DNA from 2 places in the Kitasatospora nipponensis genome. Region 1 is predicted to be linked to the other one. Evidence: riboswitches for the same ligand, from Rfam matches in the RefSeq annotation. Region 1 holds a riboswitch; the other holds the start of a gene.
The links. A riboswitch is a leader RNA that binds a small molecule or an ion and turns the genes downstream of it on or off. The one in region 1 is predicted to bind guanidine.
Positions count from the first base shown of each region.

Region 2: it holds a riboswitch for guanidine, as region 1 does, so the genes downstream of both, ABD323_RS15525 (CBU_0592 family membrane protein) here and ABD323_RS19125 (MBL fold metallo-hydrolase) in region 1, are expected to answer to the same signal.

Region 1 covers NZ_BAAALF010000064.1:17,574-32,578, forward strand. Annotated here, with positions in the region: gene ABD323_RS19090 (molybdopterin-dependent oxidoreductase) at 1-2,696, shown strand, start outside; gene ABD323_RS19095 (hypothetical protein) at 2,818-3,438, shown strand; gene ABD323_RS19100 (hypothetical protein) at 3,563-3,799, shown strand; gene ABD323_RS19105 (alpha-N-acetylglucosaminidase) at 3,849-6,062, opposite strand; gene ABD323_RS19110 (hypothetical protein) at 6,116-6,820, opposite strand; gene ABD323_RS19115 (phenylacetate--CoA ligase family protein) at 6,983-8,269, opposite strand; gene ABD323_RS19120 (PTS transporter subunit EIIC) at 8,413-9,927, opposite strand; gene ABD323_RS19125 (MBL fold metallo-hydrolase) at 9,950-10,849, opposite strand; guanidine-III (ykkC-III) riboswitch at 10,861-10,928, opposite strand; gene ABD323_RS19130 (hypothetical protein) at 10,970-11,254, opposite strand; gene ABD323_RS19135 (DUF6445 family protein) at 11,660-12,358, shown strand; tRNA gene ABD323_RS19140 (tRNA-Met) at 12,451-12,524, opposite strand; gene ABD323_RS19145 (YoaK family protein) at 12,617-13,327, opposite strand; gene ABD323_RS19150 (LysR family transcriptional regulator) at 13,478-14,374, opposite strand; gene ABD323_RS19155 (flavin-dependent oxidoreductase) at 14,483-15,005, shown strand, end outside.
Region 2 covers NZ_BAAALF010000045.1:32,788-47,792, forward strand. Annotated here, with positions in the region: gene ABD323_RS15475 (replication-associated recombination protein A) at 1-823, shown strand, start outside; gene rpsD (30S ribosomal protein S4) at 1,144-1,758, shown strand; gene ABD323_RS15485 (ATP-binding protein) at 1,780-3,990, opposite strand; gene ABD323_RS15490 (DUF948 domain-containing protein) at 4,182-4,658, shown strand; gene ABD323_RS15495 (DUF6167 family protein) at 4,665-5,078, shown strand; gene alaS (alanine--tRNA ligase) at 5,094-7,763, shown strand; gene ruvX (Holliday junction resolvase RuvX) at 7,763-8,254, shown strand; gene mltG (endolytic transglycosylase MltG) at 8,353-9,561, shown strand; gene mltG (endolytic transglycosylase MltG) at 9,734-11,671, shown strand; gene ABD323_RS15520 (shikimate dehydrogenase) at 11,707-12,531, shown strand; gene ABD323_RS15525 (CBU_0592 family membrane protein) at 12,569-12,820, opposite strand; guanidine-III (ykkC-III) riboswitch at 12,841-12,905, opposite strand; gene aroC (chorismate synthase) at 13,105-14,289, shown strand; gene ABD323_RS15535 (shikimate kinase) at 14,286-14,819, shown strand; gene aroB (3-dehydroquinate synthase) at 14,816-15,005, shown strand, end outside.

The DNA.
Region 1 (15,005 bases):
TGCGCGACCGCGGCTGGTTCGGCGTGAAGAAGGGCTGCGACGCGGGGGACTGCGGCGCGTGCACCGTGCAGGTCGACGGCGAGCCGGTGCACAGCTGCATCTACCCGGCCGTGCGGGCCGAGGGCCGCTCGGTGACCACGGTCGAGGGGCTGGCCCGGAACGGCGAGCTGCACCCGATGCAGCAGCGCTTCCTGGACGCCCAGGGCTTCCAGTGCGGCTTCTGCACCGCCGGCTTCCTGATGACCACCTCCGCCCTGGACGAGGAGCAACTCACCGACCTGCCGAGGTCGTTGAAGGGAAACCTGTGCCGCTGCACCGGCTACCGGGCGATCGAGGACGCCATCCGCGGCGTGCGGCACACCGAACGGCCGTGCGCGGGACAGGCGGTGGGCCGCAGCCTGGGGGCGCCGGCCGGGCCGCAGGTGGTCACCGGCACCGCCCGCTACACCTTCGACATCGAGGTCGAGGGCCTGCTGCACATGAAGCTGCTTCGTTCCCCGCACCCGCACGCCCGGATCCGCTCCATCGACACCTCGGCCGCCCTGCGGGTGCCCGGGGTGCACGCCGTGCTCACCCACCACGACGCACCGGCGAAGTTGTACTCCTCCGCCCGGCACGAGCACCCCACCGAGGACCCGGACGACACCCGGGTGCTGGACGACGTGGTGCGCTTCGCCGGGCAGCGGGTGGCCGCCGTGGTGGCCGAGAGCGAGGGCGCGGCGGAGGAGGGCTGCCGGCGGATCGTGGTGGAGTACGAGGTGCTGCCGTTCGTCATCGACCCGGAGGAGGCGATGCTGCCGGGCGCGCCGGTGATCCACCCGAAGGGTCCGGAGTCGCGGATCTTCCGCGCGCAGGACAACGTCTGCGGTGAGGTGCACGGGGAACTGGGCAGTGTCGAGCAGGGCTTCGCCGAGGCCGACGTCGTGTACGAGGAGACCTTCCGGACCCAGCGCGTGCAGCACGCCAGCCTGGAGACGCACGGCTGCGTCGTCTCCTTCGAGCGGACCGCCGAGGGCGAGGGCGAGGACGGCGGCGAGGAGCGGATCGTGGTCCGCTCCTCCACCCAGGTGCCGTTCCTGACCCGGCGCGCGCTCTGCGACCTGTACGACCTGCCGATGGAGCGGGTGCGGGTGGTCGCCGGCCGGGTCGGCGGCGGCTTCGGCGGCAAGCAGGAGATGCTCACCGAGGACATCGCGGTGCTCGCCGCGCTGAAGCTGCACCGGCCGGTCAAGCTGGAGTTCACCCGCGCCGAGCAGTTCTACGGCGCCACCACCCGGCACCCGTTCAAGATCACGGTGAAGGTCGGCGCCCGGCGCGACGGCACGCTGACGGCCCTGCAGTTCCGGGTGGTGGCCAACACCGGCGCGTACGGCAACCACGGCCCGGCGGTGATGTTCCACAGCGTGGGCGAGTCGATGGGCGTGTACAGGGCGCCGAACAAGAAGGTCGACGCGTACTCCGTGTACACCAACGGCGTTCCCGCCGGGGCGTTCCGCGGCTACGGGCTGGGCCAGGTGACCTTCGCCCTGGAGTCGGCGATGGACGAACTGGCCCGACGCCTGGACATCGATCCGCTGGTGCTGCGCGAGCGGAACGTGATCGGTCCCGGCGACCACATGGAGGGCCCGTGCGGCGAGGAGGAGGACCTGCACGTCGCCAGCTACGGCCTCGACCAGTGCCTGAACGTGGTGCGCAACGCCCTCGCGGACGACCGCAGCGCCGAACTCGCCCCCGAGGGCTGGCTGGTGGGTCAGGGCTTCGCGATGGCCGCGATCGCCACCGGGCCGCCCGGCGGCCACTTCGCCGACGCCACCGTGAAGCTGCTGGAGGACGGCACCTACGACATCGCGGTCGGCACGGCCGAGTTCGGCAACGGCACCACCACCGTCCACCAGCAGATCACCGCCGGCGCCCTGGGCACCACGGTGGACCGCATCGCCGTCCGCCAGTCCGACACCGACGTCGTCAGGCACGACACCGGAGCCTTCGGATCGGCGGGCACCGTCGTCGCCGGCAAGGCCGTGATGAAGGCCGCCAACGCGCTGGCCGAGCAGATCCTCTCCTTCACCGCCGAACACGCCCGCACCCCCCGCAGCCTGCTGCGGCTGACCGCCGACTCCGTCGAGTGCGAGGGGCGGACGGTGTCCCTCAAGGAGATCTTCGAGGCCGCGCGCGGCCGGGGAGTGGAACTGGCCGCGGACGGCCACTGGGGCGGCTCACCGCGCTCGGTGGCCTTCAACTCGCAGTGGTTCCGCATCGCCGTCGACCCCGACAGCGGCGAGATCAGGATCCTGCGCAGCGTGCACGGCGCCGACGCCGGCAAGGTGATGAACCCGATGCAGTGCCGCGGCCAGGTGGAGGGCGGCGTCGCCCAGGCTCTGGGCGCCACCCTCTTCGAACAGGTGCTGGTCGACGAGGCCGGGCAGGTCACCACCGCCGCCTTCCGCCGCTACCGCCTCCCCGCCTACGCCGACGTCCCGCGCACCGAGGTCCACTTCACCGAGACCTCCGATGCCATCGGCCCGCTGGGCGCCAAGTCGATGAGCGAGAGCCCCTTCAACCCGGTGGGTCCCGCCTTCGCCAACGCCCTGCGCGACGCCACCGGCATCCGCTTCACCGAAGCCCCCTTCCTGCGCGACAAGGTGTGGCAGGCGCTCGAACAGCGGCGGACGGGCGCGGACGGCTCCCGCGGCTGAGCCGGATGCCGGAGCGCGGGGTGCCGGGCGCGGGGTGGTGGCGCCGGGCGGGTGGGTGGCTCGTGACACCCGGTGACGGCGGGTACGGGACTCGGGCGCCCCGATGGGGGAGCATGCCGCCATGGACATCGACTCGCACGAACGCACCCGCCGCGCCCTGCACGCCGTCGCGGAGCTGGTCCTGGCCGGGCCGCAGTTCCGGACCAGCGGCACGATCCGGCTGCGCGCCGCGCTCGGCGGCTTCGCCACCGTGGCCGAGCCGCACGCGCAGGTGGTCGGCGCGGACCTGGTGGCGCACGGCCAGCGGCTCTTCCTGGAGCGCACCACCTGCGCCGAGCTCGCGGCCGCCCTCGGGGTGGCGGCCGGCGCGCCTGCCGGGCTCTACAAGGACGGCTCCGGGGTCGGCCCCGAGGACGTGATCGAGGCCGACCCGCAGGCCGCGCAGGAGATCGCGCAGGCCTTCGCGGTCGGCGACGCCGCGCTGCGGCGGATGTTCCCGGCGGCGGAGCCGGTCATCTGGCCCGAACACTTCGACCTCGGGGTGAGCGTGGACGCGGTGAACTACGGCGTCTCCCCGGGCGACGGCTTCCAGGCCGCGCCGTACGCCTACGTCGGCCCGCACGTCCGCCGGTCGGGGGAGTTCTGGAACGCGCCGTTCGGCGCGGTCGCCACCCTCGGGGAACTCAACGGCGTGGACGGCGTGTTGGCCTTCTTCGAGCAGGGCCGCCGGCTGGCCGCCTGAGCGGCCGGCCGGGCGGTGCGGCGGTGGCCCCGGAATAGCGCGAATCGCCGTCCCGTTGGTCTGGATACCTGCCGGCGGACCGCCGCCGGGGCAGCTGGGGAAGGCCGTGAGGACCATGTCGCCGTTGAACGAACCGTCCCGACCAGGGCCACTGGTGACCGCCTGCGGCCGCCGCATCGAGGTCGGGGCGCTGCGCGTCGACGTCCCCGGGCGGCCGATCGAACGCATCACGCTGAACGTCGGACCGGAACGCGACGGCGCCTCGAACGTCTGGGCGGGGCTGAGCCCCGGCGAGGCGCGGGACCTGGCCCTGCGGCTGCTCGCCCAGGTGGCCTCCGCGGAGCACCGCACCCGGCGCTGAGGGCCGGGCGCCGGGCGCGCGGCCGTACTGCCGAGGGTTCGGCGCGGGGTCACCCCTGCACCGGCGGCTCGGCGAGCACCGCGCGGGCGGCTGCCTGCGGGTCGCCGACCGCGGTGGTCGGGTAGCCGTCGGTGCGGTGCGCCCAGGCGTCGTCGACGGCGAACCAGTCGATCGGCGCCGGGTCCGAACCGTCGGCCAGGGCGGTGTCCAGCGTCGCGAAGTAGGCCGCCCAGCGCGGCGCGTAGAGGTCACGGACCAGGCCCGACCACTCCCGGGCGGCGTAGTCGTGCACCCCGGCCTCACTGGGCGCGCGCCCGGCCCAGGTGGTCAGGATCGCGCGGGCGTCGTACTCCAACTGGTCCCGCTCGGCGGGCGAGGCGCCCCAGGACCGGGCGTCGGCCAGCCACGGGCCCAGCAGGAAGCGGGAGTCGGTGGCGAGCAGCGCGTCCAGCGCGCGCACCCAGGCGTTCCAGCCGGCTACCAGCGCGCGCAAGCGCGGCAGGTCCCGCGCCCGGTAGGCGCCGTCGATCAGCGGCAGCAGCGCGCGGGAGCGGTCGGTGAGCACCTGGCGCGCGAGGTCGACCAGGTCGAAGCGGTACGCGTCGGTGGCCCGCAGCTCGGCGGGGGCCTGCAGCAACTGGCCCAGCGCGGCCCGCACCTGGGCCGGGTCGTCGCGCAGGGCCGGCGGGCTCCAGGTCGCCGAGCTGGTCGCGGTCAGGCTCGGCCGGGCGGTGAAGAGGCTGTCCTGCGGCTCGCTCCAGGTGCCGGACGGCAGGCTGTAGGCGCTGCGGCGCAGCAGCTCCCAGGCCGCGGCGGTGTGCGGGTCGGCGCCGCCGTAGCGCCGGGCGGCGTACCGCGCGAACCAGTCCTGCTGGTCGATCGGCCCCGGCTCCCAGGCGAGTTCGGTGAACAGCTCGAAGGCGGCCGGGTTGCCGCCGGTGCCTTCGGGCAGGTAGGCGAGGCCGGCCAGCCGGCTGCCGGGCCGCTCCAGCCACTGCCGGAACCGGGTAGTCCACACGGCGCTGTTGGCGCCCAGCGCGGTGTGCCCGCCGAAGTTGTCGATCGCGCCGAAGGCGTAGGGGGTGCCGCCCCACTGCCGTTCCCGGTCGAGGCCGTCGTAGCGGTCCGACAGGCCGTCCAGGACGAGCAGCCGGCTGCGGTCCACCCCGGCGAGCAGTGCGGGCGCCGGGTTGTCCTGCCAGCCGAGGATCGCCCAGCCGGCGTCCGGGTGCGCCGTCAGCAGCGCCTCCTGCACGGCGCGGGCGGCGGCGACCACGTCGACGTCGGCCGCGCGGCCGCCCTCGTGCAGCAGGTCCATCTTGTAGAGCGTGCTGTCGCCGAACGCGGCGCGCTGGTAGGCGTAGTAGCGGGCGGCCAGCCGCGCGAAGCCGGGGCCGGTGGGGTCCAGCCAGTCCGGGCGCCGCAAGCCGACCCAGTCGCCCTGCGGCACGGTGCGGGCCGGCGGGTTGCGCTCGGCGAACCCGGGCGGGACGGTGCCGTAGAAGCCCGGCAGCACCGGGGTCATGCCCAGCGCGCGCAGCTGGTCGGCGATCCGGCGCCCGAGCGCGGCGCGCTCCGCCGGCAGGTGCCCCGGGAGCGGACCGCCGAAGCCGCTCATGTTCTGCAGCAGCCACCAGCTCTGGTGCGCCGGGGCCGGGATCCAGGCGCGCAACTCCTCGGGCCGGTAGCCGAACTCCTGCAGTGCCTGGTAGTACGGGTACTCGGCGCCGGTCTGCACGAAGACCTCGTTGACGCCGTGCAGCGCCAGCAGGTCGATCTCGTGCTGGTAGTCGGCGTAGGCGCGGTAGGCGCCCGAGTAACCGGCGTCGGTGTCGTTGAGCGCGTAGCGGTGGGCCACCACGGCCGAACGGGTGACCACGGCCGGCACCCCGGGCAGCACGGCGGGCAGGCGCTCGGTGCTCCGGCCCGGCCAGCCGAGGTCCACCCCGGCCACGTGCCCCAGGTACCAGCCCACGCCGGCCAACAGGGTCGCCGGGCTGCTGCCGCGCACCTCCACCGCGCCCGCGCGCCCGCTCACCGAGAAGGAGTCGGCCGCCGGGCGCGGTGTCGCGACCAGCCGGAACTGCGCGGCGTGCCCCGGCAGCAGCCGGACCAGGGCCGCCGCGGCCGGGGCGGTGTCGAAGGCGGGCTCGGCCCGGGCGTGCGCCGGCAGGATCGGCGCCGCGGCGCAGAGCCCGCCGGCCGCCAGGACGCGCAGCACCGCGGCGCGGGTGGGGGCGGGGATCCTCGGCAGGCACGTCATGGCGACCAGCCTGCCGCGCCCCGCCCGGTGCAGGGGTGTGGCGCGCCGCCCGCTCAGACCTCGAAGCCGGACCAGAGGTGACAGACCGTGCGGCCGTCGGCGGCGGTGCCCTCCAGGACGCTGTCGCAACTCATCGCGTGGGTCGGGAAGACGAGGGTGTTGGCGCCGCTGTCGGGGTCGGTGAGGTCCAGGAACGGTGTCGGGTCGCCGGCCTGCTCCAGCGCGTACAGCCGCCGGGCCGCCTCCCGGGTGCGGCCCGCGCCGACGTCCGGCAGGGCCAGGCCCGGCTGCTCCAGCTGGCCGAGCTGGCCGCGGTCGGTGTCCTCGAGGGCGCTGTGCCACTCGCCGAGCCAGACCGCGTCGTAGTCCACCCTGTCGTACGAGGCGTCGAGCACGTCCTGGGCGGTGGCCCCGACCGCGACCAGCGCCACCATGGTCACCGCCCACCCGCAGTGCGGGACCTCGACCCCCTCCCGCGACCCCTCGCCGGCCGCGGTGGCCAACCAGCGGGCCGGCAGCTCCTCGTAGCGCAGGTAGACCTCGGCCCGGCCCGCGGGCGAGGCGAAGCAGCAGAACTCGTAGGCGTCCAGCGAGGCGAGCGAGACCTCCGAGTCGACCGCGAGCGTGCCGGCGTGCACCAGGCGCGAGCGCAGGCCCTGCGGGTCGGGCAGCTCCGGCACGCCCTGCTGCGGTATGCCGTGCCGGACCATCAGTTCGGCGACCGCCTCGGCCGTGCTGATCGACGTGCGGTTCGTCATCGTGCTCCTCCTGCGTCGCCCCACCCGGCCGGATCCGTTCCGCCCGCCCCCATCCTGCACCGGGCGGCCGACAGTGCCGCGGCCGCCCGGTCGCCGGTGGGGTGCGCCGGCCTGCGGTGCGCAGGCCTGTGGTGCGCAGGCCCGTGGTGCGGTGCGGTCCGGTCAGTCCATCCGCTCGTCCAGCAGACGCACGGCCTTGCCGGTGCGCGGGTTGACGCTCAGTCCGTTCGCGCCGACCCACTCGACGGCCAGCGGGTGGATCAGGCCGCGCCGCACGTGGTCGGTGAACATCGGTCGGCTCTCGCCCAGCCGGTCGGCCAGCGCGCCCGCCAGGGTGTCGCGCCCGGGTGCCGCGGGGGTGCTGTCGGCCAGCCGCAGGACCAGCTGGTCCAGGCCGTCGTGGTGGCGCAGCACCACCTGCAGGCCGCCGACCCGGCCCTGGGGGTCGGCGCCGGCCAGCACCGTGCGCAGGTCGTCGAGCTGGACGGTGACCGGACCGACCCGGGCGCCCTCCTCGGCGCGGCCGAGCAGACGCAGGCGGCGCCGGGGGAAGTCCACCCACTCGGCGAGGTCGCCGACCGGGTAGCGGATCACCGGCTGCAGGCGGCGCACCAGGTCGGTGGCCACCACCCGCCCGGCGCGGCCGGGCTCCTCGATCGGCTCACCGGTCTCCGGGTCCAGCAGCTCGACCAGCTTGTCGGGCGTGAAGACCTCGTGCACGCGGCTGTCGGCCTCGCCGTCCACCGGCCCGGCTAGGATGCCCGCGTCCACGCTCGCGTAGCCGATCGAGCGGACCGAGCAGTTCGGGAACGCCTCGGTCATCAGGGCCAGTTGGTCACCGTAGAAGGCCTCGCCGCTGAACAGCACCAGTCGGATGCCGGGCAGCGGGCCGACGGTGTCGACGACCTCGCGGGCGAGCCGGCAGAGCGAGGTGGGCGGCGCGGCGAGCACGGTGGCGGAGAAGTCGCGCAGCGCGCCGATCACGTACTCCAGCGGCGCGGCGCCACCGATCGGCAGCTGCACGGTGGGGACCGGCGCCTCCTGGAGCAGGTTCAGCGTGAAGACGAAGCTCGAGTAGAGCTCGCCGGCGTAGAACAGGTTCGCCACCCGGTCGCCGGCCCGCAGCCCGGCGGCGGGCAGGCCGTCGCCGAACCGGCGGCTCATCCGCCGCCACTCCTCGCGGGTGTAGAAGGAGGCGCGCGGGGCCCCGGTGGAGCCGCCGGTCTTGAAGACGATCCCGTCGGTGTGCGGCTCGGTCATCACCCGGCTGTCGGCGATGCCGTGCGCGCCCCAGTAGGCGGCGTGATCGATCAGCGGCAGGGCGGTGACGTCGTGGACGTCGGCGGGCAGCTCCGCGTACAGGTCGCGGTAGAACGGCGAGTTCTCCCGGACGAAGCGCACCAGCTCGCCGATCCGGTGCTCGGGCAGGGGGACATGAGGGTTATTCATAAGACCACTTTTTTCAGACAGAGAGGCTGACGATCTTATCGTCGTCTCGGACTGCTGCGTACACGGTGGCAGGTGGGCGTACCGCACCTGACGATCCGTCGACGCCTCGGCGCTCCCGCCCGGGCGGGCGTGCGGCGGGTGGTTCAGCCGCCGCTGGTGACGCCCTCGCCGGCGCTCTCCCGGGCGGGGTCCGCGGTCGCCGCTGCGGCCGCTGCTGTTGCTCTGGTGGCGGCCGGCAGGCCGAAGGCGTAGGTGGCCAGGAACCCGACCAGGTAGCCGACCAGCAGTCCGCCGGCGTAGACGGCGACCGCCGTGCCCAGGCCCTGGCTGCCGCGCAGCAGCGGGAACAGCGCCCACCCGGAGGGCCCGATGGCGCTCGCGCCGACCGTGCTGCCCAGCTGGTTGAGGAGTCCGACGAACGCCCCGCCGGCCGCCCCGCCGACGCAGGCGGTGACGAAGGGCCGTCCCAGCGGCAGCGAGACGCCGTAGATCAACGGCTCGCCGATGCCCATCAGGCCCGCCGGCAGCGCGGACCGGATGGTGGCGCGGATCGACTCGTCGTGGCGCAGCCGCAGGTAGACCGCCAGCGCGCAGCCGACCTGGCCGGCCCCGGCCATCGCCAGCATCGGCAGCAGCGGGGTGGCGCCCTGCTGCTCGATCAGCGTGGTGTGGATCGGGATCAGCGCCTGGTGCAGGCCCAGCATCACCAGTGGCAGGAAGAGTCCGCCCAGCACCAGCCCGGCGAGCACGCCGCCGTGCGCGAGCAGCCAGGTGGTCGCCCGGCCGATCCCGGCGGAGACCTCGCCGGCCGCGTACATCAGGCAGAAGAGCGTGACCAGGCCGGTCACCAGCACCGTCAGGGTGGGGGTGACCAGCACGTCCAGGGCCGGCGGGAGCCGGCGGCGACAGGTCCTCTCGACCCGGACCGCGAGCAGTGCCGCGGCCAGCGCGCCCAGGACACCGCCCTGCCCGGGGGAGAGCGGCTGCCCGAACGCCGAGACGTGCGCGACCCCCGGGTAGACGATCACCGCGGCGACCGCGCCGCCGAGGATCGGGGTGCCGCCGAACTCCTTGGCGGTGTTGTAGCCGACGAAGACCGAGATCAGCGACAGGAAACCGGCCGAGACCGCCCCCAGCGCCGGTACCAGGCCCGGGGCCCGGCCCAGGTTGCCGAGCAGGCCGCCGAGCCCGGCCACGATGCCGCAGCCGACCAGCGCCGGCACCAGCGGGACGAAGACGGCGGCGATCCTGCGCAGGAAGAGCTTGCCGGGGGTCGCGTTGCGCGCCGACCTGGCGGCCCGCAGGGCCGAGCCGCGGGCCGCGAGCGCGTCGGCGCCGGTGTCGGTGTCGGCCAGGGCGGGGGCCGGGTCGGTGTCCGGCGCGGGGTGAGCGGCCCGCTCCTGCTCGACCAGCCGCTCGAACTCCGGCGCCACCCCGCCGACGATGCCCGGACCCAGCACCAGCTGGCAGGTCTCACCCGCGACCACGCCCAGCACCGCCGGCAGCGCCCGCAGCTCGTCGGAGCGCACCAGCGCGTGGTCGCGCAGGCTCAGCCGCAGACGGGTCAGGCAGTGCGCGACCGCGACCACGTTGGCCGCGCCGCCCACCAGCGGCAGGATCGCGGCGGCGGTGGCGCGGTGCTGCGGACCGTCGGTCATCGGGTACCTCCCGCAAGGTGGGTCAGTCGAGCCGGTGGCAGAGGACGAAGTCCGGGTGGACGTGCCGCCCGATCCGCAGGTCGACCGTGCCACCGGCCGCGTCCGCCGCGTCCGCGGCCGCGTCGGCCTCCTCGACGGCCCGCAGGACGGCGCGCAGCCGCTCGGGCGTCAGCTCCAGCGGCGGCTCGTCCGGCTGGTAGGTGGTGCGGATGGGGTAGTCGACGCCCGGGGTGCGGGACATCTCGATGTGGCAGCCCAGCACGTGGCCGACCGGATGCGTCTCGGTGAAGGCGACCAGGCGCGCGAGGGAGGCGCGGAAGGCCGCCCAGTCCTCGATGTAGAGCCGCCCGGGGTAGACGGTGTCGCCGGTGAGCAGGAACCGGGTGGCGGGATCGTAGAAGGTGATCGCGCTGGGGTGGTGGCCAGGCGTGGGCAGGCAGTGCAGGACGCGGCCGCCCAGGTCGAGCAGCGCCTCGCGGTCGTGCGCCGGGCCCAGGCCCAGGAACCGCGAGACGGTCGCCAGGTCGGCCGCCACCACGGTGGTGTCGGGCCGGTCGGTGAACTGCCCGTCGCCCGCCACGTGGTCGCCGTGCGCGTGGCTGTGCAGCACCAGCAACCGGTAGCCGGCCCGCGGGTGGTCCGCCAGCCAGTCGCGGAGCAGCCCGTCCACCGTGGCGCGCAGCGGGAACAGCTCGGGCGAGGCCGTGGCACCGGTGTCGATGAGCACGGCCCGGTCGGCGCCGAAGAGCAGGAAGAGGAACGGTGCCTCGTAGTCGATGGCCATGTTCTGGCGCAGGATGACGGTGTTCTCGTCGTACCAGTGCACCTGGAGGTCGGGGTCGGCATTGTGCTTGGCCGAGGGCGATCCGTGGATCCAGGCCACCTGCAGGGGCTGCGCGACGGGGTGGAGGGGTGCGGACATGACGGCTCCAGCGAGCGTCGTCTTCGCAGGCCGGGTACGGCGCACATCTCGTCCGGGGCAGGCCCGGGCGGACCCCCGGGCCGAATCTAGCAGCCGCCCGCCCCCGCGGGCCCGCGCCGCTCAGGGGAGCCGGGCGCCGCCGCCGGCCTTGACCGCCTCCACGGCGTGCTGGTGCAGGGTGCGGGCGCTGTGCTCGTCGGAGACCGCCTGCGGACTGCCCTGCAGGGTGAACCAGTCCAGCGAGTCGGTGTACTGCACGGTCAGGACGGCCTCGGAGCCGGTCCAGGTGGTGTGCACGGTGAGGTCACCCGCGATGGCGATGCCCTCGACGGTCTGCACCCCGCCCGGTCCCGAGTGCACGTGCTTGGTGGTCCACGCTGCCCAACTGGTCGGTTCTTCAGCCATCGTGCCGCCTCCGCTAGGGATGAGGTGTCGGGTGCCATCCGCCGGTCCGCACCCGCCGCCGGAGCTGCTGCAAGAGATGGCCACCAGTCAAGTGGTAACCGGCGGCAGCGGCAAGTCCGCGCAACCACCCGCCGGTGGGCGTGCCGCCCGCCGGGTGTACGCCATCCGGTCAGTGGCCCGGTGTTCGGTGGCCGGCCCGGTCCGGGCCCCGGCGGGTCGGCCGGGGCCGCCACCTCGGTCGGTCCGCGGTCCACCCGCCCGCCGCCCGGCGGCACCGCTCGGCGCTCCCAACGCCCCGGCGGCCGAGAGTGATTGCCCGCAGAACGGGACAAGTCCGCCGGACCGGACAGAGATTGACCGATTCACGACAGCGCAGGGCCGGAACTGGCCGGTATGGTCTCCTCCATGCCGCCCATGCCTCCCCGGTCCCCGCGCCCGTCGCGGCCCGCGACCCTCCCCGTGCTGCCCTACCGCAAGCCCACGCTCGGTCGGGACTACTGGGTCTTCGACGACGTCCTGCCGGCCGTGGACGAGGTCCGCGCCCGCTGCCTGACCAAGGACGACTGGACCCAGGGCTACCCCTACCAGCCCGAGAGCTGGCCCGGCCTGCGCACCATGCCCGGCCTCGAGCCGGCCGAGCTGGCCAGGGTCGAGCAGCTGGTCCGCAAGGCCACCGGCGCGACCAAGCTCTGGCAGGCCACGGCCCCCGGCGGCGCCACGCTCAACCACAACTGCATCCAGGTGGTCGGGGAGGGCGAGTGCGAGGCGCGCCCGCACTCCGACTCCCGGGCGCTGTGCCGCTACGCCGCGGTGCTCTACCTCAACCCGAACGTGGGCAAGGACTTCGGGACCAGCTTCTACCGGCAGAGCCTGCCCGGCGGGGTGCTGGGCGGGAACATGGTCACCGCGCCGCACAACAACCTGGTCGAGGCACTGGGCACCCGGTTCGTGCCGGCGGACTCGTTCACCGAGGACGTCCGGGTCGCGCACCGCTACAACCGGCTGCTGCTCTACAGCGCCAACATGATCCACACCGCCACGGGCTACTGCGGCAGCACCCTGGAGGAGAAGCGGATGACCGCGGTCTTCTTCTGGATGGCCTGAGCGCCGACGGCGCCCTGAGCGGTGCCGCCCGCCGCTGTCGCGGGAGCGGGAAAGCGTGAAGGGCCCGGCGTCTGCCGGGCCCTTCACGATCGTAGCGGGGACAGGATTTGAACCTGCGACCTCTGGGTTATGAGCCCAGCGAGCTACCGAGCTGCTCCACCCCGCGTCGGTTCCTCAACCATACGGCATCCGGAGCGGTGGTCCGTACCGAACAACCGGCGGTCGGCGCGGCGCGGCCCGCCGCGGGCCGGCGCCCGGTCAGCGGGAGGGCTCCGGCAGCGGCGGCCGCAGGCGCGGGGCACGGGAGTACACCAGCCCCACCGCCGCCACGCAGCCCGCCACCGCGAGCAGCACCGCACCCGGGCCGCCGGGCAGCGCCGCGGCGCCCAGCAGGCCGCCGGCGAACATGCCCAGCACGGTGGACAGGCGCTGGACCCGGGTGAGCGAGGTCGTCGAGGACGGCGCGTGCGGGGTGAAGAGGTCCACGACCAGCTTGATGAGCGTGGTCTGCACCAGCGTGGTGGGCATCTCGGGGATCCGGGCCGCCAGGATGAAGCGGCTGCGCCACCCCATGGCCAGCGAGACGAGGGCGAAGACGACGCCGCTGTCCCGCGAGGGCGGCAGCCCCGAGCCGCCGGTGGCCACCGCGTACCCGCCGGCCGTGGCGAGCAGCGCGGACTCCGCCAGCAGGCCCAGCGCGAACCAGTGCTGCCCGTGCGCCCGCCGGCGGGTGATCACCAGGTGCGCCCCGGCGGCCCCCAGCACGAAGCTCACCAGGGCGAGCGCGGGCCGGGCGATCGACAGGCCCGCCGAGCCGGTGAGGCCGAAGGCGAGCAGCAGCAGGTTGCCGGTGGCGAGCGCGGCGAAGGCGTGACCGAGGGCGAGGAAGCTGACCGCGTCGATCACCCCGCTCGTGACGGTCAGCAGGGCCAGGACGGCGGTGATCCGGATCTCGACCCGGGCGGCCATGCGTGGTCCCTCGATTCTGTCGGTCCTGCGTGGTGCGGTGTGGTGCCGCGCTTCCGTGTGCGGCGGGGCGGATGCCGCCCGCCTCAGGCTGGCGCACGGCGCCGCCGACCAGGCGTTTCAACACACCGGCGAGCCGCCTCCCGGGTCGGCTCAGGCGCCGCCCACGGGGGTGAGGGCGCGCCGCGCGTGCTGGACCAGGGCGCGGCCGGCCGGGCTGCTGCCGGGGCCCTCGGCGCGCCAGGCGAGGACCAGCCGCCCGCGCAGCGCCGTCGGGTCGATGGTCAGCACGCGCAACTGCGCCGACCGGCTGCGGGCGAACGCGCCGGGCAGGATCGCCGCGCCCAGACCGCGGGCGGCGAGCCGGGCGAGCACGTCGGGGTCGCTGGCCTCGAAGGCGATCTGCGGGGCGAAGCCGGCGGCCGCGCAGGCCTCCTCGAGCCGGGCCCGCAGCCCGCTGCCCTGCGGCAGGCTGATCAGCGGCCGTGCGCGCAGGGCGTCGAGCGCGATGACCGGGTGCGCGGCGAGCTCGTGGTCGGGGGCGACGGCGGCCACGATCGGGTGGTCGTCGACGACCAGCACCTCCAGGCCGGGCGGGGTGCCGGCGCCGATGCTGACGATCGCCGCGTCCAGCCGGCCGGCGCGCACCGACTCCAGCAGCCGGTCGGAGGTGGCCTCGGAGAGGGTGATCTCGACGGCGGGGTGTTCCCGGTGGAAGGCCACCAGCAGCCCGGGCAGGTCGATGTCGTGCGAGGTGACGGTGCCGAGGGCGACGCGCCCGCGGAGCAGCCCGGTCAGCTCGTCGACGACCAGGCGCACGTTGGCCACCGCGGCGAGCGCGGCGCGCGCGTACGGCAGGACGGCCGCGCCGACCTCGGTCGGCCGCACCGAGCGGCCGGAGCGGTCGAGCAGCTCCTGGCCCAGCTCGCGTTCCAGCCGCCGGATCTGCGCGCTGACCCCGGGCTGGGCCACGTGCAGCCGCTCGGCGGCGCGGGTGAAGTTCTGTTCCTCGGCCACGGTCACGAGGTACTCGAGCTGGCGCAGTTCCATAACCGGAGATTCTAGGAGTGAGACCAACCAGCTCTTGGACTTCTGGATCATCCCGCCGCAGAGTGGGAGTCAGCCGGCGGGAGCGACGCCGCGAGAGGGGAGTTGACGATGGACGGGACCCGTGAACGCATCGAGGAGCCGTTGCCACCGGGCGTGTTGATCGCCGGAGCGGGCATCGGCGGACTCACGGCCGCGCTGAGCCTGCACGCGGCGGGCATCGCGGCGGTGCTGGTGGAGAGCGCCCGGCAGATCCGTCCGCTGGGCGTGGGGATCAACCTGCTGCCGCACGCGGTACGGGAGTTGACCGAGCTGGGGCTCGGCGCGCAGCTCGCCGCCGCCGGGGTGGCGACGACTGAGAACGTCTACAGCGACCACCTCGGCCGGGTGCGGTTCACCGAACCGCGCGGCCTGGCGCAGGGGTACCGCTGGCCGCAGTACTCGATCCACCGCGGCGAGTTGCAACTGCTGCTCCTGGCGGCGGTGCGCGAGCGGCTGGGTGCCGACGCGGTGCGCACCGGCACCGCGCTGGCCGGCTTCGAGCAGCGGGCGGGCGCGGTGCGGGCCCGGCTGGTGGACCGGGCCACCGGCGCGATCCGCACGGTGCGCGCTCCGGCGCTGGTGGGCGCGGACG
Region 2 (15,005 bases), on a different contig from region 1:
GTCGCTCACCGACGAGGACGTGCGGGCCCTGCTGCGCCGCGCTGTCGCCGACGAGCGCGGCCTGGAGGGGCGGCTCACCCTCGACCAGGAGGCCGAGGACCACCTGGTCCGGCTGGCCGGCGGCGACGCGCGCCGGGCGCTGACCACCCTGGAGGCGGCGGCCGGCGCGGCGCTGGAGCGGGGCGTCGGGGTGATCGACCTGGCCACCACCGAGACGGCCGTCAACCAGGCCGCCGTGCGCTACGACAAGGACGGCGACCAGCACTACGACGTGGCCAGCGCGCTGATCAAGTCGATCCGCGGCAGCGACGTGGACGCCACCCTGCACTACCTGGCCCGGATGATCGAGGCCGGCGAGGACCCGCGCTTCATCGCCCGGCGGCTGATGATCTCCGCCAGCGAGGACGTCGGCCTGGCCGACCCGACCGCCCTGTCCACCGCGGTGGCCGCGGCCCAGGCGGTGGCGCTGATCGGGTTCCCCGAGGCGCGGATCATCCTCTCGCAGGCCGCGATCGCGCTCGCGCTGGCGCCGAAGTCCAACGCCGCCTACCTGGCCATCGACGCGGCGCTGGCCGACGTGCGCCAGGGGCTGGCCGGCGCGGTGCCGCCGCACCTGCGCGACGCGCACTACGGCGGGGCGGGCAAGCTCGGTCACGGCAAGGGCTACCAGTACCCGCACGACCTGCCCGGCGGGATCGCCGCCCAGCAGTACGCGCCGGACACCGTGCACGGCAAGGAGTACTACCGGCCGACCCGGCACGGCGGCGAGGCCCGGTACGCCGACGTCGTCGAGTGGACCAGGGCCCGGCTCAAGGGGGACTGACCACCGGGTATACTCGCTCGAAGTGCCCTGTCCCGGGCACGGCGGCGGGCGCGAGCCCGACCGACCGGCCGCACCAGCGGGACAACGGCCCGGAGCGCCCCCTCGTGGGGTGCCCCCAGGAGCGTCGCGCACCGTTTCGGTGTCGCGGGCAGCCCACCACCTCACGGCGGTGGGCCACCCGTGTGCTTGCACCTCTCGTGCCCGGCTCCGGAGAGCGGCTGACCAGTCCCGTCAGGGGCGGTTTTTCTCCGGTCCGCGACAGGCGACCTCCGTCAACACCTGGTGAAGCCGTATTCGCAACTGAAAGAGGTAATGGTTCCATGGCGAACCAGAAGCGTCCCAAGGTCAAGATCGCCCGTGCCCTTGGCGTGCCGCTGACCCCGAAGTCCGTCAAGTACTTCGAGGCCCGCCCGTACCCGCCCGGCCAGCACGGCCGTGGCCGCAAGCAGAACTCGGACTACAAGGTCCGTCTGCTCGAGAAGCAGCGTCTGCGCGCCCAGTACGACCTGAGCGAGAAGCAGATGGCCCGCGCGTTCGACCGCGCGAAGAAGGCCGAGGGCAAGACCGGTGAGGCGCTCGTCGCCGACCTCGAGGTCCGCCTCGACTCGCTGGTCATGCGCTCGGGCATCGCCCGGACCATCTACCAGGCTCGCCAGATGGTCGTCCACGGCCACATCGAGGTCAACGGTGGCAAGGTCAACAAGCCGTCGTTCCAGATGAAGCCGGGCTACGTCGTCACCGTGCGTGACCGTAGCAAGGAGAAGGTCCCGTTCCAGGTCGCCCGTGAGGGTGGCTACGCGGGTGAGGGTCAGACCCCGAAGTACCTCGAGGTCAACCTCAAGGCCCTGGCCTTCCGCCTGGACCGTGCCCCGCAGCGTCGTGAGGTCCCCGTGATCTGCGACGAGCAGCTGGTCGTCGAGTACTACTCGCGCTGACCCGCGTCCCCGCTCCCCGGCTCACGAGTCGAGGATCGCGACGGAGCCCCCGCAGCCTTCGGGCCGCGGGGGCTCCGCCCGTTGCGGCGCCTCACGGACCGCGGTCGGCTGCTCGCGGTGCCCGCGGGCGCCCTGCGGCCGGCCGCCCAGCGCCCGGCGCACCGCCGCGTCCAGGTCCAGCGCGGCGCCCTGGCGGAACGCCTCGGCGAACTCGCCCGCGCTCAGACCGGCCTCGGCGCGCGCCGCGCACTCCAGGTGCGGGGCGTTGAAGCTGGTGGAGCCGAAGAGCGGGATCCCCACCGCCTGCCAGATCCGGTGCGCGGCGCCCTGCAGCAGCCGTGCCTCGCGCAGGTCGGCCGGCTCCTTGGGCCCCTGCAGCGGCTCGGTGGCCAGCAGCGCCAGCATCTCCAGGCCGAGCACGATCCCGACCAGGTCGCGGAAGAGGTGGTTGAGCCGCACGCACTCGCGCGCGTGCGCGCGGGCCTGGCGCACGTCGCCGCAGAGCCACTGCGAGTACGCCATCGCGTAGAGCCCGTACGCGTACGCCCACTGCTCGCCGTGCTCCTCGCAGAGCGCGCGCACCCGGCTCATCCAGTGCTCGCCCTCGGCCGCCTCGCCCTGGAAGAGCCGGGCCAGCCCGAGTTCGAACATCGCCATCAGCACGTTGCTGTTGAGCTCGCCGATCGTCTCGTAGTGCCAGAGCGCGTCCTCGAAGAGCTCGGCGGCGCGGGCCGGCTGGTCGCCGATCAGCGCGGCGCAACCCAGCCGGTGCAGCGCGTAGGCCAGCGCCCGGTCGTCGCCGGTGTCCAGGGCCTGCTGCCGGCACTCCTCCAGCGCCGGCAGCGCGCGGGCCGGGTCGCCCTGCAGGGTGGCCATGTAGCCGGTCACCCAGAGCGCCTTGGCCCGGGCCGGGGTCGGCTCGGGGGCCAGCGCCAGCGCCCGGTCCAGCCAGTGCCGGCCCTCGCCCAGGTGGCCCGAGCCGACCCAGAAGTACCAGAGGGTGCCGGCCAGCACCAGGGCCGGCTGCTCCTCGCCGGGCTCGCCCAGGCAGAACTCCAGGGCGGCGCGCAGGTTGCCGTGCGCCAGCGCGGTCCGCTCGGCGGCCTGCACCTGGCGCGGGCCGAACCACTCCAGCTCGCCCCAGCCGGCCAGCCCCAGGTACCAGTCGCGGTGCCGGCGGCGCAGCCGGTCCTCCTCGCCGGTGGCCCGCAGCCACTGCGCGCCGTAGTCGCGCAGGGTGTCCAGCAGCCGGTAGCGCACCGCCCCCGCGCCCTCCTCGCGCAGCAGCACCGACTTGGCGACCAGCTCGGCGACCAGGTCGAAGACGTCCTGCGGGTCGATGCCGTCACCGGCGCAGACGTACTCGGCGGCCTCCAGGTCGAAGCCGCCCGCGAAGGCGGTCAGCCGGGCCCAGAGCAAACGTTCCTGCGACGTGCAGAGTTCGTGGCTCCAGCCGATCGTGGTGCGCAGCGTGCGGTGCCGCGGGCAGCTGCCGCGTTCGCCGCCGGTGAGCAGCTGGAAGCGGTCGTCCAGGCGCAGCGCGATCTGCTCGACGGTGAGCGCGCGCAGCCGTCCGGCGGCCAGCTCCACGGCCAGCGGGATGCCGTCCAGGCGGCGGCAGAGCACGGTGATCTGCGCGGTGTTGCGCTCGGTGAGCGCGAACCCGGGCAGCACGGCGGCCGCGCGATCGGCGAAGAGCCGTACCGCGTCCGGGAGTTCGCGCCCCGGTGCGGTCACCGGCAGCGGCGCGACGGGCAGCAGGTGCTCGCCGGCCGCCCGCAGCTGCTCGCGGCTGGTGGCCAGGATCCGCAGGCCGGGCGCGGCCCGCAGAAGCGCCCCGACCAGCTCGGCGCACGGCTCCACCAGGTGCTCGCAGCCGTCCAGCACCACCAGCAGGCGGCGGTCGGCCAGCTGCTCGGCCAGCACGTCCAGCGGCGGGCGGGCGGTGGCGTCGGTGAGGCCGAGCCCCTCCAGCACGGCGTGGCCCAGCAGCAGCGGGTCGCGCACCTGGCCGACCTCCACCAGGTGCGCGCCGCCGCTGAAGCCACCGGCCACGGCGGCGGCCGCGCGCAGCGCCAGGCGGGTCTTGCCGACGCCGCCGGGCCCGGTCACGGTCACCAGCCTGGCCCGCTCCAACAGCGCTGCCAGCGCGCCGAGTTCGGCCCGCCGGCCGACGAACCCGGTGATCTCCGCGGGCAGCCGCCCGGGCGGCTCCGTCCCGTGCTCCAGCACCGCCGCACTCCTGTCCGCCGCCGCGACCCCGGATCCCGTGGTCCGGTCTCCCGCCCGGCCCAACGAGGTGACCGGCCGGTAGGTTACGGAGCGCGGCTCGCACACCCGAGCGCCTCGCCAGCGGTTATCGGGTCGGGACCTGGGGCGCGGGCGCGATAGGGTTCCGTATCGAGGAGCGAAGGGAGCACACGGTGTCCGTGGGAGAGCTGGCCGGCCTGCTGGTGGCCGTGGGCTGGGCGGTCCTGGTCACCCTGCTCGCCGTCGTCCTGGTACGGCTGTCCAAGGTGCTGCGCGAGGCCACCGTGCTGGTCACGGCCGTCACCGAGCAGGCCGTGCCGCTGCTGACCGAGGCCGGCGCCGCGGTGCGCAGCGCCCAGCAGCAGCTCGACCGGGTGGACGACATCACCGCCAACGTGCAGGACGCCGCCGCCAACGCCAACGCCCTGTCCTCCACCGTCGCGGCCACCCTGGGCGGCCCGCTGGTCAAGGTCGCCGCCTTCAGCTACGGCGTGCGCAAGGCCGTCAGCCGCCAGAACGGCACCCTGACCCTGCCTCAGCAGGGTCCCGAGCGCGACGCGCTGGCCCGGCTGATCCGCGCCGAGGTCCGCGCCGCCACCGCCCCCCGCGGCGGCCTGCTCTCCCGTGTCCGGCGAGCCGTGAAGGGCTGATGCACCGTGGTTCGACGCATCTTCTGGATGACGGTCGGCGCCGGCGCCGCCGTCTGGGCCATGAACAAGGCCAACGAGGCCACCCGCCGCCTCACCCCTGACAGCCTGTCGGGCACCGCCGCGCGCGGCGCCCTGCACCTGGGCGACGCGGCCAAGCGCTTCGCGCAGGACGTCCGCACCGGCATGGCCGAGCGCGAGGAGCAACTGCGCGCCGACCTCGGCCTGGACGGCACCGCCGTCCTGGAGCCCGCGCCGCGCCGGCGCCGGACGGCCGCGCCCCGCGGCGCCGAGTACCGAGCTATCTCGGCGGCCCCCGGTTCCCCGGGCGTCGCCCTGCCCCCCTCGCGCGCCGGTTCCACCCCCCCAGCCCTCACGTCAACGCCCCGCCAGCTCGAACAGCGCCGGGGCAAGCACCCTTAACCGGAAGGACCCCTCATGGAGTCGGCAGAGATCCGCCGCCGCTGGCTGCGCTTCTTCGAGGAGCGCGGCCACACCGTCGTTCCCTCGGCGTCCCTGGTCGCCGACGACCCCACCCTGCTGCTGGTCAACGCGGGCATGGTGCCGTTCAAGCCGTACTTCCTGGGCGAGGTCAAGCCCTCCTTCAGCACCGCCACCAGCGTGCAGAAGTGCGTGCGCACCCCGGACATCGAAGAGGTCGGGAAGACCACCCGGCACGGCACCTTCTTCCAGATGTGCGGCAACTTCTCCTTCGGTGACTACTTCAAGGAAGGGGCCATCTCCCACGCCTGGGAGCTGCTGACCTCCTCCGTGGAGAGCGGCGGCTACGGCCTGGACCCCGAGAAGCTCTGGATCACCGTCTACCAGGACGACGACGAGGCCGAGAAGATCTGGCTGGAGAAGATCGGCGTCCCCTCCGAGCGCATCCAGCGCCTGGGCAAGGCCGACAACTTCTGGTCGATGGGCGTGCCCGGCCCCTGCGGCCCCTGCTCGGAGATCAACTACGACCGCGGTCCCGCCTACGGCGAGGAGGGCGGCCCGGCGGTCAACGGCGAGCGCTACATGGAGATCTGGAACCTGGTCTTCATGCAGTACGAGCGCGGCGCCGGCACCGGCAAGGACGACTTCCCGATCCTGGGCGACCTGCCGGCCAAGAACATCGACACCGGCCTGGGCCTGGAGCGGCTGGCCACCATCCTGCAGGGCGTCGACAACCTCTTCGAGATCGACACCACCCGGATGATCCTGGGCCGGGCCGCCGAGCTGACCGGTCACCGCTACGGCGCCGGCGAGAAGACCGACGTCTCGCTGCGCGTGGTCGCCGACCACATCCGCACCTCGGTCATGCTGGTCGCCGACGGCGTCACCCCCGGCAACGAGGGCCGCGGCTACGTGCTGCGCCGCATCCTGCGCCGCGCGATCCGCAACATGCGCCTGCTGGGCGCCACCGACCCGGTGGCCCGCTCGCTCACCGAGGTCACCATCGAGGCGATGGGTCCGCAGTACCCGGAGCTCTTCGAGGAGCGCAAGCGGATCGAGACGGTCATCGTCGCCGAGGAGGCGACCTTCCTGCAGACCCTGCGCAGCGGCACCGCGATCCTGGACACCGCGATCGGCGAGACCAAGTCGGCCGGCTCCGCAGTGCTCGCCGGCGACAAGGCCTTCCAACTGCACGACACCTACGGCTTCCCGATCGACCTCACCCTGGAGATCGCCGCCGAGCAGGGCCTGTCGGTGGACGAGGACGGCTTCCGCCGCCTCATGAAGCAGCAGCGCGACGCGGCCAAGGCCGACGCCCGGGCCAAGAAGCTCGGCCACGCGGACGTCTCCGCCTACCGCGAGGTGGCCGACGTCTCGGGCGCCACCGTCTTCACCGGCTACACCGACACCTTCGGTGAGGCCACCGTGGTGGGCCTGCTGGTCGACGGCCTGCCGGCCCCGGCCGCGCACGAGGGCGACGACGTCGAGCTGGTGCTGGACCGCACCCCGTTCTACGCCGAGGGCGGCGGCCAGCTCGCCGACCACGGCCGGATCCGGCTCGACTCGGGCGCCGTGGTGGAGGTCCGCGACGTCCAGCAGCCGGTGCCCGGCGTGATCGTGCACAAGGGCTCGGTGCTGGTCGGCGAGGTCGTGGTCGGCGCGGCCGCCTACGCCCAGCTGGACGTGGAGCGCCGCCGGGCGATCGCCCGCGCCCACAGCGCCACCCACCTGACCCACCAGGCGCTGCGCGACGCGCTGGGCCCCACCGCCGCCCAGGCCGGTTCGGAGAACTCCCCGGGCCGCTTCCGCTTCGACTTCGGCTCGCCCGCCGCGGTGCCCGGCTCGGTCCTGGTGGACGTCGAGCAGAAGATCAACGAGGTGCTGGCCCGCGAGCTCGACGTCACGGCCGAGGTCATGACGATGGACCAGGCCCGCAAGGCCGGTGCGATCGCGATGTTCGGCGAGAAGTACGGCGACTCGGTGCGCGTGGTCACCATCGGTGACTTCTCCAAGGAGCTGTGCGGTGGCACGCACGTCGGCAACACCGCCCAGCTGGGCCTGGTGAAGCTGCTCGGCGAGTCCTCGATCGGCGCCGGCGTGCGCCGGGTCGAGGCGCTGGTCGGCGTGGACGCCTACAACTTCCTGGCCCGCGAGCACACCGTGGTGGCCCAGCTGACCGAGCTGGTCAAGGGCCGCCCGGAGGAGCTGCCGGAGAAGATCTCCGCGATGCTCGGCAAGCTCAAGGAGGCCGAGAAGGAGATCGAGCGGTTCCGCGCCGAGAAGGTGCTGGCCGCGGCCGCCGGACTGGTCGACAGCGCCCAGGACGTCCATGGCGTGGCCCTGGTGGCCGCCCGGGTCCAGGACGGCACCGGCGCCGACGACCTGCGCAAGCTGGTGCTGGACGTCCGGGCCCGGCTCGGCGCCCGGCCGGCCGTGGTGGCGGCCTTCACGGTGGCGGGCGGCCGTCCGCTCACCGTGATCGCCACCAACGAGGACGCCCGCGCCCGCGGCGTCAAGGCCGGCGAGCTGGTCCGGGTCGCCGCCAAGACGCTGGGCGGCGGCGGTGGCGGCAAGGACGACGTGGCCCAGGGCGGCGGCACCGACGCCTCCGCGGTGGACGCGGCCGTCGAGGCCGTGCGCAGGCTGGTCGCGGAGCGCGCGTCCTGATGGAGCCCGAGCAGACCCAGGAGCCCAAGCCCTGGCGCCGGGGTCGGCGGATCGCCGTCGACGTCGGTGACGCCCGGATCGGGGTCGCGTCCTGCGACCCCGACGGGCTGATCGCCACGCCCGTCGAGACGGTCCCCGCCGGGGGCCGCTCGCAGGCGCGGCTGCAGGCGATCGTCGAGGAGTACGACGCGATCGAGGTGGTGGTCGGTCTGCCGCGCTCGCTCAGCGGCAAGGAGGGCCCGGCCGCGGAGAAGGTGCGCGCCTACGCCGGCCGGCTGGCGATGCGGCTCTACCCGGTGCCGGTGCGGCTGGTCGACGAGCGGATGACCACCGTCACCGCGACCCAGGGCATGCGCGCCGCCGGCGTGAAGGCCAAGAAGGGCCGCGCGGCGATCGACCAGGCCGCGGCCGTGGTGATCCTGCAGAGCGCGCTTGAGACCGAACGGGTGAGCGGTCGGGCGCCCGGCGAGAGTGTCGAGCCGATCAGCTGATCATCCTGCCCTAGCGTGCTGTGTGAGGGGCCCGTCCGGACGCGTCCGGACGGGCCCCGACCGTTTCCCGCGACCGGGCAAAAGGGGACTGGCACGCCATGGACCAGGACTGGGCGCCCGGGCTGACCCCGGGCCACCTCGGAGCACCCGCCCTGGAACCCCCGCCGCAGCGGCCGCCGGGCACCGAGCCGGGTGCGGGGCCGGGCGGCGGGTCCGCGCCCGATCCGGACGACCCACGGCGCCCCGACCGTACCGGACTGGCCTGCGGCCTGACCCTGCTGCTGCTGGCGCTGATGGCCGGCTCACTGCTGCTGACCGCCCAGGCGCTGCTCGGCGGCACCCGGCACCCCGCCGCGGCCGACTTCTCCGGCGGCGGCAGCGGCAGCGTGCAGGTCTCCGTCCCGCAGGGCGCCAGCCTCACCCGGATCGGCCAGATCCTGGTGCAGAACAAGGTGGTGGCCAGCGTCCAGGCCTTCACCGACGCCGCGGCCAAGGCGGCCGGCCAGCGCATCCAGCCCGGCACCTACCCGCTGCGCCACCGGATGTCGGCGGTCGCGGCGGTGGGCGTGCTGGGCAACCCGTCGCTGGCCAACGGGCTGACGGTCCCCGAGGGCTGGCGGGCCACCCAGGTCTACGCGGCCGTGGACCAGCGCCTGAAGCTGCCGGCCGGCACCGCCCAGCACACCGCCGAGCAGCACCTGTCCGAGCTCGGGCTGCCCGACTACGCCGGCGGCAACCCCGAGGGCCTGTTCTACCCGTCCACCTACAGCGTGACCGGCGAGAGCACGCCGCTGGCGCTGCTCCAGCAGATGGTCAAGCAGGCCGCCCACGAGTACGACAGCGACGGCCTGGGCCAGGCGGTGACCGAGCGCAACCTGACGCCGTACCAGATCCTGGTGCTGGCCAGCCTGCTCCAGGGCGAGGCGGACAATCCCGACGACATGGCCAAGGTCTCCCGGGTGATCTACAACCGGCTGGCCAAGAACCTGCCGCTGCAGCTCGACTCCACCGTCAACTACGCGCTCGGGCGCACGACCCTGCACACCTCCACGACCGACACCCGGCTCGACTCGCCGTTCAACACCTACCGCAACCCCGGCCTGCCGCCCACCCCGATCGACAACCCCGGACACGACGCGCTCCAGGCCGCGCTGAACCCGGCGCCGGGGGACTGGCTCTACTTCGTCACGGTGCGCCCCGGCGACACCCGGTTCACGGACAGTGAGCAGCAGCAGCGCAAGAACGTGGAGGAGTTCAACGCCTACCAGTCCCAGCACCCCGGCGCCTCGGGCTCACCGAGCCCCTGACCAGGGGGTGGTGGGCGGTTGCCGCGAGGACGGGACCACGGGAGGTACCGTGCGGTACGGTAACGTCTCCCCTCAGGCGCTGCGCTAGCACGCCGGTTCGAGATACTGCCGGGACGCCGTCCCGGACGGCCGGTCCGATCAACCGACCGTCTCCGTCGGTCTAAGGGATTCGATGACTGATCAGGGTCGGGGCTACGGCTCCCAGCCATGGAACCCCGCCGAGCCCGGCTTCGGTGAGCAGCAGCAGCTCCAGCAGCAGGCCCCCGTCCAGGGCGGCCCCGGCCACCTCGGCCAGGGTCAGTACGTCCAGCCGGGCCAGCCCGGCCAGCCCGGCCAGCCGATGATGCAGCAGCAGGTGCCGTACGGCGGCCAGGGGCAGGGCCAGTACCCGATGCAGGGCGGCGAGTACGACCCTCGGTACGCCCCGGTGGACCCCTACGCGCAGGCCCAGCAGCAGGGCCAGCCGCTCCCGGGGGACCCGTACGGGCAGCAGCAGCAACAGCAGCAGTGGCAGCAACAGCAGTCGCCGCAGCAGCAGCCGCAGCAACAGCTGCCGTACCAGCAGTACCCCCAGCAGCAGGGCTACCCGCAGCAGCAGGGCTACCCCCAGCAACAGATGCCCCAGCAGCAGCAACAGGTCCCGCAGCAGCCGATGCAGCAGCAGGTGCCCCAGCAGCCGATGCCCCAGCAGTACGCGCCCGCCCCGCAGCCGGCGCCGGCCGCGCCGGCTCCCGCGCAGCCCAGCGGCCCGGGCCCGGACGGCATCGACTGGGAGGCCGAGGCCGCCGCGCTGGACAACCCGCAGCCCGGCGCCGAGATGTACGACGCCGACCTCTACGCCGACGACGAGTACGCCGAGGGCGAGTACGCCGAGGGCGAGTACGTCGAGGAGGAGCACCCCGAGGGCGACCTCGCGCAGGACGAGCTCGCCGAGGAGGCCGAGCAGCACGACTCGTTCTTCGACGCCGGTCAGGACATCAGCGACGAGGCCGAGGCCAAGCGCAAGGCCAAGGGCAAGAAGTCCGGGCTGCGCAACAGCGGCGCCTGCCTGGTGGTCACCCTGGTCCTGCTCGGCGGCATGGGCGGCGCCGGCTGGTGGGGCTACGGCTTCTACAAGAGCCACTTCGGCCCGCCGGCCGACTACGCCGGCGCCACCGCCGCCACCGGGACGACCGCCGTCACCATCGAGATCAAGGACGGCGCCACCGGCAGCGACATGGGCACCGTCCTGAAGGACGCCGACGTGGTGAAGAGTACGGACGCCTTCATCGCCGCGTACGGCAAGAACCCCAAGGGCAACACCATCCAGCCCGGCACGTACACCATGAAGCACCAGATGTCGGCGGCCGCGGCCGTGCAGCTGCTGGTGGACTCCAACGGTGGCAACGCGCTGATCATCCCGGAGGGCATCCGGGCCTTCGAGATCTACGCCAAGATCGACACGAAGCTCAAGCTCAAGGCGGGCACGACCGCCGCGGTGGCCAAGAGCCAGGCGAACAACCTGGACCTGCCGGCCTACGCGCAGGGCAACCTGGAGGGCTTCCTCTTCCCGCAGAAGTACTCGATCACCGACGGCATGAAGCCCGAGGACCTGCTCAAGCAGATGGTCGACACCGCGGTCCAGCACTACCAGCAGCTCAACCTCGACCAGGGCGCGCAGAAGATCGGCCTCAAGAGCGGGTACGAGGTCCTCGTCGAGGCGAGCATCCTGCAGCGCGAGGGCAACAACGACAACGACTTCGGCAAGATCGCCCGGGTCCTGTCCAACCGCCTCAACACCAACGCCACGCAGGGCAAGCTGCAGCTCGACACCACGCTGCAGTACGAGCTCGGCCGCACCAACTTCACCGACGCCGAGCGCAACGGGAAGACCCCGTACAACACGTACCAGATCAAGGGCCTGCCGCCCACGCCGATCTCCAACCCGGGGGACGCGGCGATCGAGGCGGTGCTCGCGCCCACGCCCGGCGACTGGGTCTACTTCGTGGCGGTGTCGCCGACCGAGACCCGCTTCAGCAACACCTTCGCCGCCTTCAAGAACGACGTGAAGGACTACTGCACCGCGCACGGCCAGGGCTTCGACGACCAGCAGGGCACCTGCAAGACCTGACGCGCGACCCGAAGCGCGATCCGAAGGACGTGACGATGCAACACCGGGCTGCCGTGCTCGGCTCGCCGATCGCCCACTCGCTCTCCCCGGTGCTGCACCGGGCCGGCTACGCGGCGCTCGGGCTGACGGGCTGGCGCTACGACCGCTTCGAGGTGGACGAGGCCGCGCTGCCCGGCTTCCTCGCCGGGCTCGACCCGCGGCAGTGGGCCGGCTGCTCGCTCACCATGCCGCTCAAGCGCGCGGTGATCCCGCTGCTGGACGAGGTGAGCCCCACCGCGCTGGCGGTGGAGGCGGTCAACACCCTGGTCCTGGAGGCCGACGGGCGGCGCACCGGCGACAACACCGACGTGCCGGGCCTGCTCGCCGCGCTGCACGAGCGCGGGATCGAGAAGGTCCCGGCGGCGGCCGTGCTGGGCGCCGGCGCCACCGCCTCCTCCGCGCTGGCCGCGCTGGCGCGGATCTGCACCGGCGAGGTCACCGTGTACGTGCGCGGGCCCGAGCGGGCCCGCGAGATGCGGGCGCTGGGGGAGCGGCTCCAGGTGGCGGTCCGCACCGCCGACTGGGAGCGCGGCGCCGAGGGGCTGGCCGGCCCGCTGACCGTCTCGACCACCCCGGTGGGCGCCACCGACGCCTTCGCCGCCGCGCTGCCGGACGCGCCCGGGGCGCTCTTCGACGTGCTCTACCACCCCTGGCCGACCCCGCTGGCCGCGGCCTGCGCGCGGCGCGGTGCGCCGGTGCTGGGCGGTCTGGACCTGCTGGTCCACCAGGCGGTGCTGCAGTTCGAGCGGTTCACCGGGGTCACCGCGGGGCCGCTGGCGGCGATGCGGGCGGCGGGCGAGGCGGCGTTGGCCGGGCGCTAGGGTCCCGGACCCGTCGGTGGGCGCCGAGCCGCCGCCGTCAGTGCTGGGCGGCGGGCTCGCGGCCGCGCAGCACGGCGACCAGGCCGATGAGCGACACCACCGCCCAGACGCCCTCCAGCAGCAGGAACCCCCACTGCGCGGTGAGCGCGGCCTGGGTGGCGAGGACCGCCGAGCCGGCGAGGTTGAGGACCAGGTACCCCCGCGAGCGCGCACTGATCCGGCCCCACTGGGCCAGCGCGAAGGGGATGAGAATGAGGATCGATCCGAGGATCTGGACGGCCTGCTCCATACCGGCACCCTCCTGACGGGGCTGCGTCGTCTTGTCGGTCCGGGTACGGCGCGTCTCGTCCGGTGGCCGCCGGTGGGCGGTCCCCTCCATTGTGCCCGAACGCGCGGTGGACGGCGGGGCCCGGGGTGTCCACCACGATGTCCGCCACGCGGACCGCGGCCCGGGGTGACCTGCGGACGTGAAAGGATTCGCAGGCGGGCGCGCATGACGACGCCCGTTGGATCGAGCCCCGGCCGGGAGCGCGGCGCGAGCGCCGCGACCGGACCGCTGACGAAGGAGCACCGTTGGGTACGTTGCGCTGGCTGACGGCGGGGGAGTCGCACGGCCCCGCCCTGGTCGCCACCCTGGAGGGTCTGCCCGCGGGCGTGCCCGTGACCACCGCGATGGTGGCGGACGCGCTGGCGCGGCGCCGGCTGGGCTACGGCCGCGGAGCCCGGATGAAGTTCGAGCAGGACGAGGTGACCTTCCTCGGCGGTGTTCGGCACGGCCTGAGCATGGGCAGCCCGGTGGCCGTCATGGTCGGCAACACCGAGTGGCCCAAGTGGGAGCAGGTGATGTCGGCCGACCCGGTCGACGAGCAGATCCTGGCGGGCCTGGCCCGCAACGAGGCGCTGACCCGCCCCCGTCCCGGCCACGCCGACCTGGCCGGCATGCAGAAGTACTCGATCGACGAGGCCCGCCCGATCCTGGAGCGCGCCAGCGCCCGGGAGACCGCCGCGCGGGTGGCGCTCGGCGTGGTGGCCCGCTCGTTCCTCAAGGAGACCTGCGGGATCGAGATCGTCTCGCACGTGGTCGAGCTGGGCGCCGCCAAGGCCCCGGCCGGCGTGCTGCCGCAGCCCGGCGACGAGGCGCGCCTGGACGCGGACCCGGTGCGCTGCCTGGACGCGGACGCCTCCGAGCGGATGGTCGCCGAGATCGACCAGGCGCACAAGGACGGCGACACGCTCGGCGGCGTCGTCGAGGTGCTCGCCTACGGCGTGCCGGTGGGCCTGGGCTCGCACGTGCACTGGGACCGCCGGCTGGACGCGCGCCTGGCGGCCGCGCTGATGGGCATCCAGGCGATCAAGGGCGTCGAGGTCGGCGACGGCTTCGAGCTGGCCCGGGTCCCCGGCTCGAAGGCGCACGACGAGATCGTGCCGAGCCCCGAGGGCATCCGGCGCACCTCCGGGCGCTCCGGCGGCACCGAGGGCGGCCTGTCCACCGGAGAGCTGCTGCGGGTGCGGGCGGCCATGAAGCCGATCGCCACCGTGCCGCGCGCGCTGCAGACCGTCGACGTGCGCACCGGTGAGCCGGCCAAGGCCCACCACCAGCGCTCGGACGTCTGCGCGGTGCCGGCCGCCGGCATCGTCGCCGAGGCGATGGTCGCGCTGGTGCTGGCCGACGCGGTGAGCGAGAAGTTCGGCGGCGACCACGTCACCGAGACCCGCCGCAACGTGCGCGGCTACCTCGAGAACCTGATCGTCCGATGAGCCGGGACGAGGGCGCGGGCAACCTCCCGCTCGTCCTGGTCGGCCCGCCCGGCGCCGGCAAGAGCACGGTGGGCCGCCTGCTGGCCGAGCGCCTGGGCACCGGCTTCCGGGACACCGACGCCGACGTCGAGCAACTGGCCGGCAAGCCGATCCCGGAGATCTTCATCCAGGACGGCGAGCCGCACTTCCGCGAGCTCGAGTGCCGGGCCGTGGCGCAGGCGCTGGCCGAGCACCGGGGCGTGCTCGCGCTCGGCGGCGGCGCCGTGCTGGCCGAGCCGACCCGGGCGCTGCTCGCCGGGCGGACGGTGGTCTTCCTGGAGGTCGCCCTCGGCGACGCGGTCAAGCGGGTCGGCCTGGACGCCCCGCGCCCGCTGCTCGCGATCAACCCGCGCCAGCAGTGGCGCGAGCTGATGGAGCGGCGCCGCCCGCTCTACCTGGAGGTCGCCACGGCCGTGGTCGGCACCGAGGGACTCACCCCGGAGCAGGTCGCGGACGCGGTACTGGAATCACTGAAATGGGAACACGCATGAGCACCGTCACCATCCACGTCGGCGGATCGGCCGGCCACGCGCCGTACGACGTGCTGATCGGGCAGCAACTGCTCGGTGAGCTGAGCGGACTGATCGGCGGCCAGGCCCGCCGGGTGGCGATCATCCACCCGGAGGCGCTGGCGGCCACCGGCGAGGCCGTCCGCGAGGACCTGGAGGCCGAGGGCT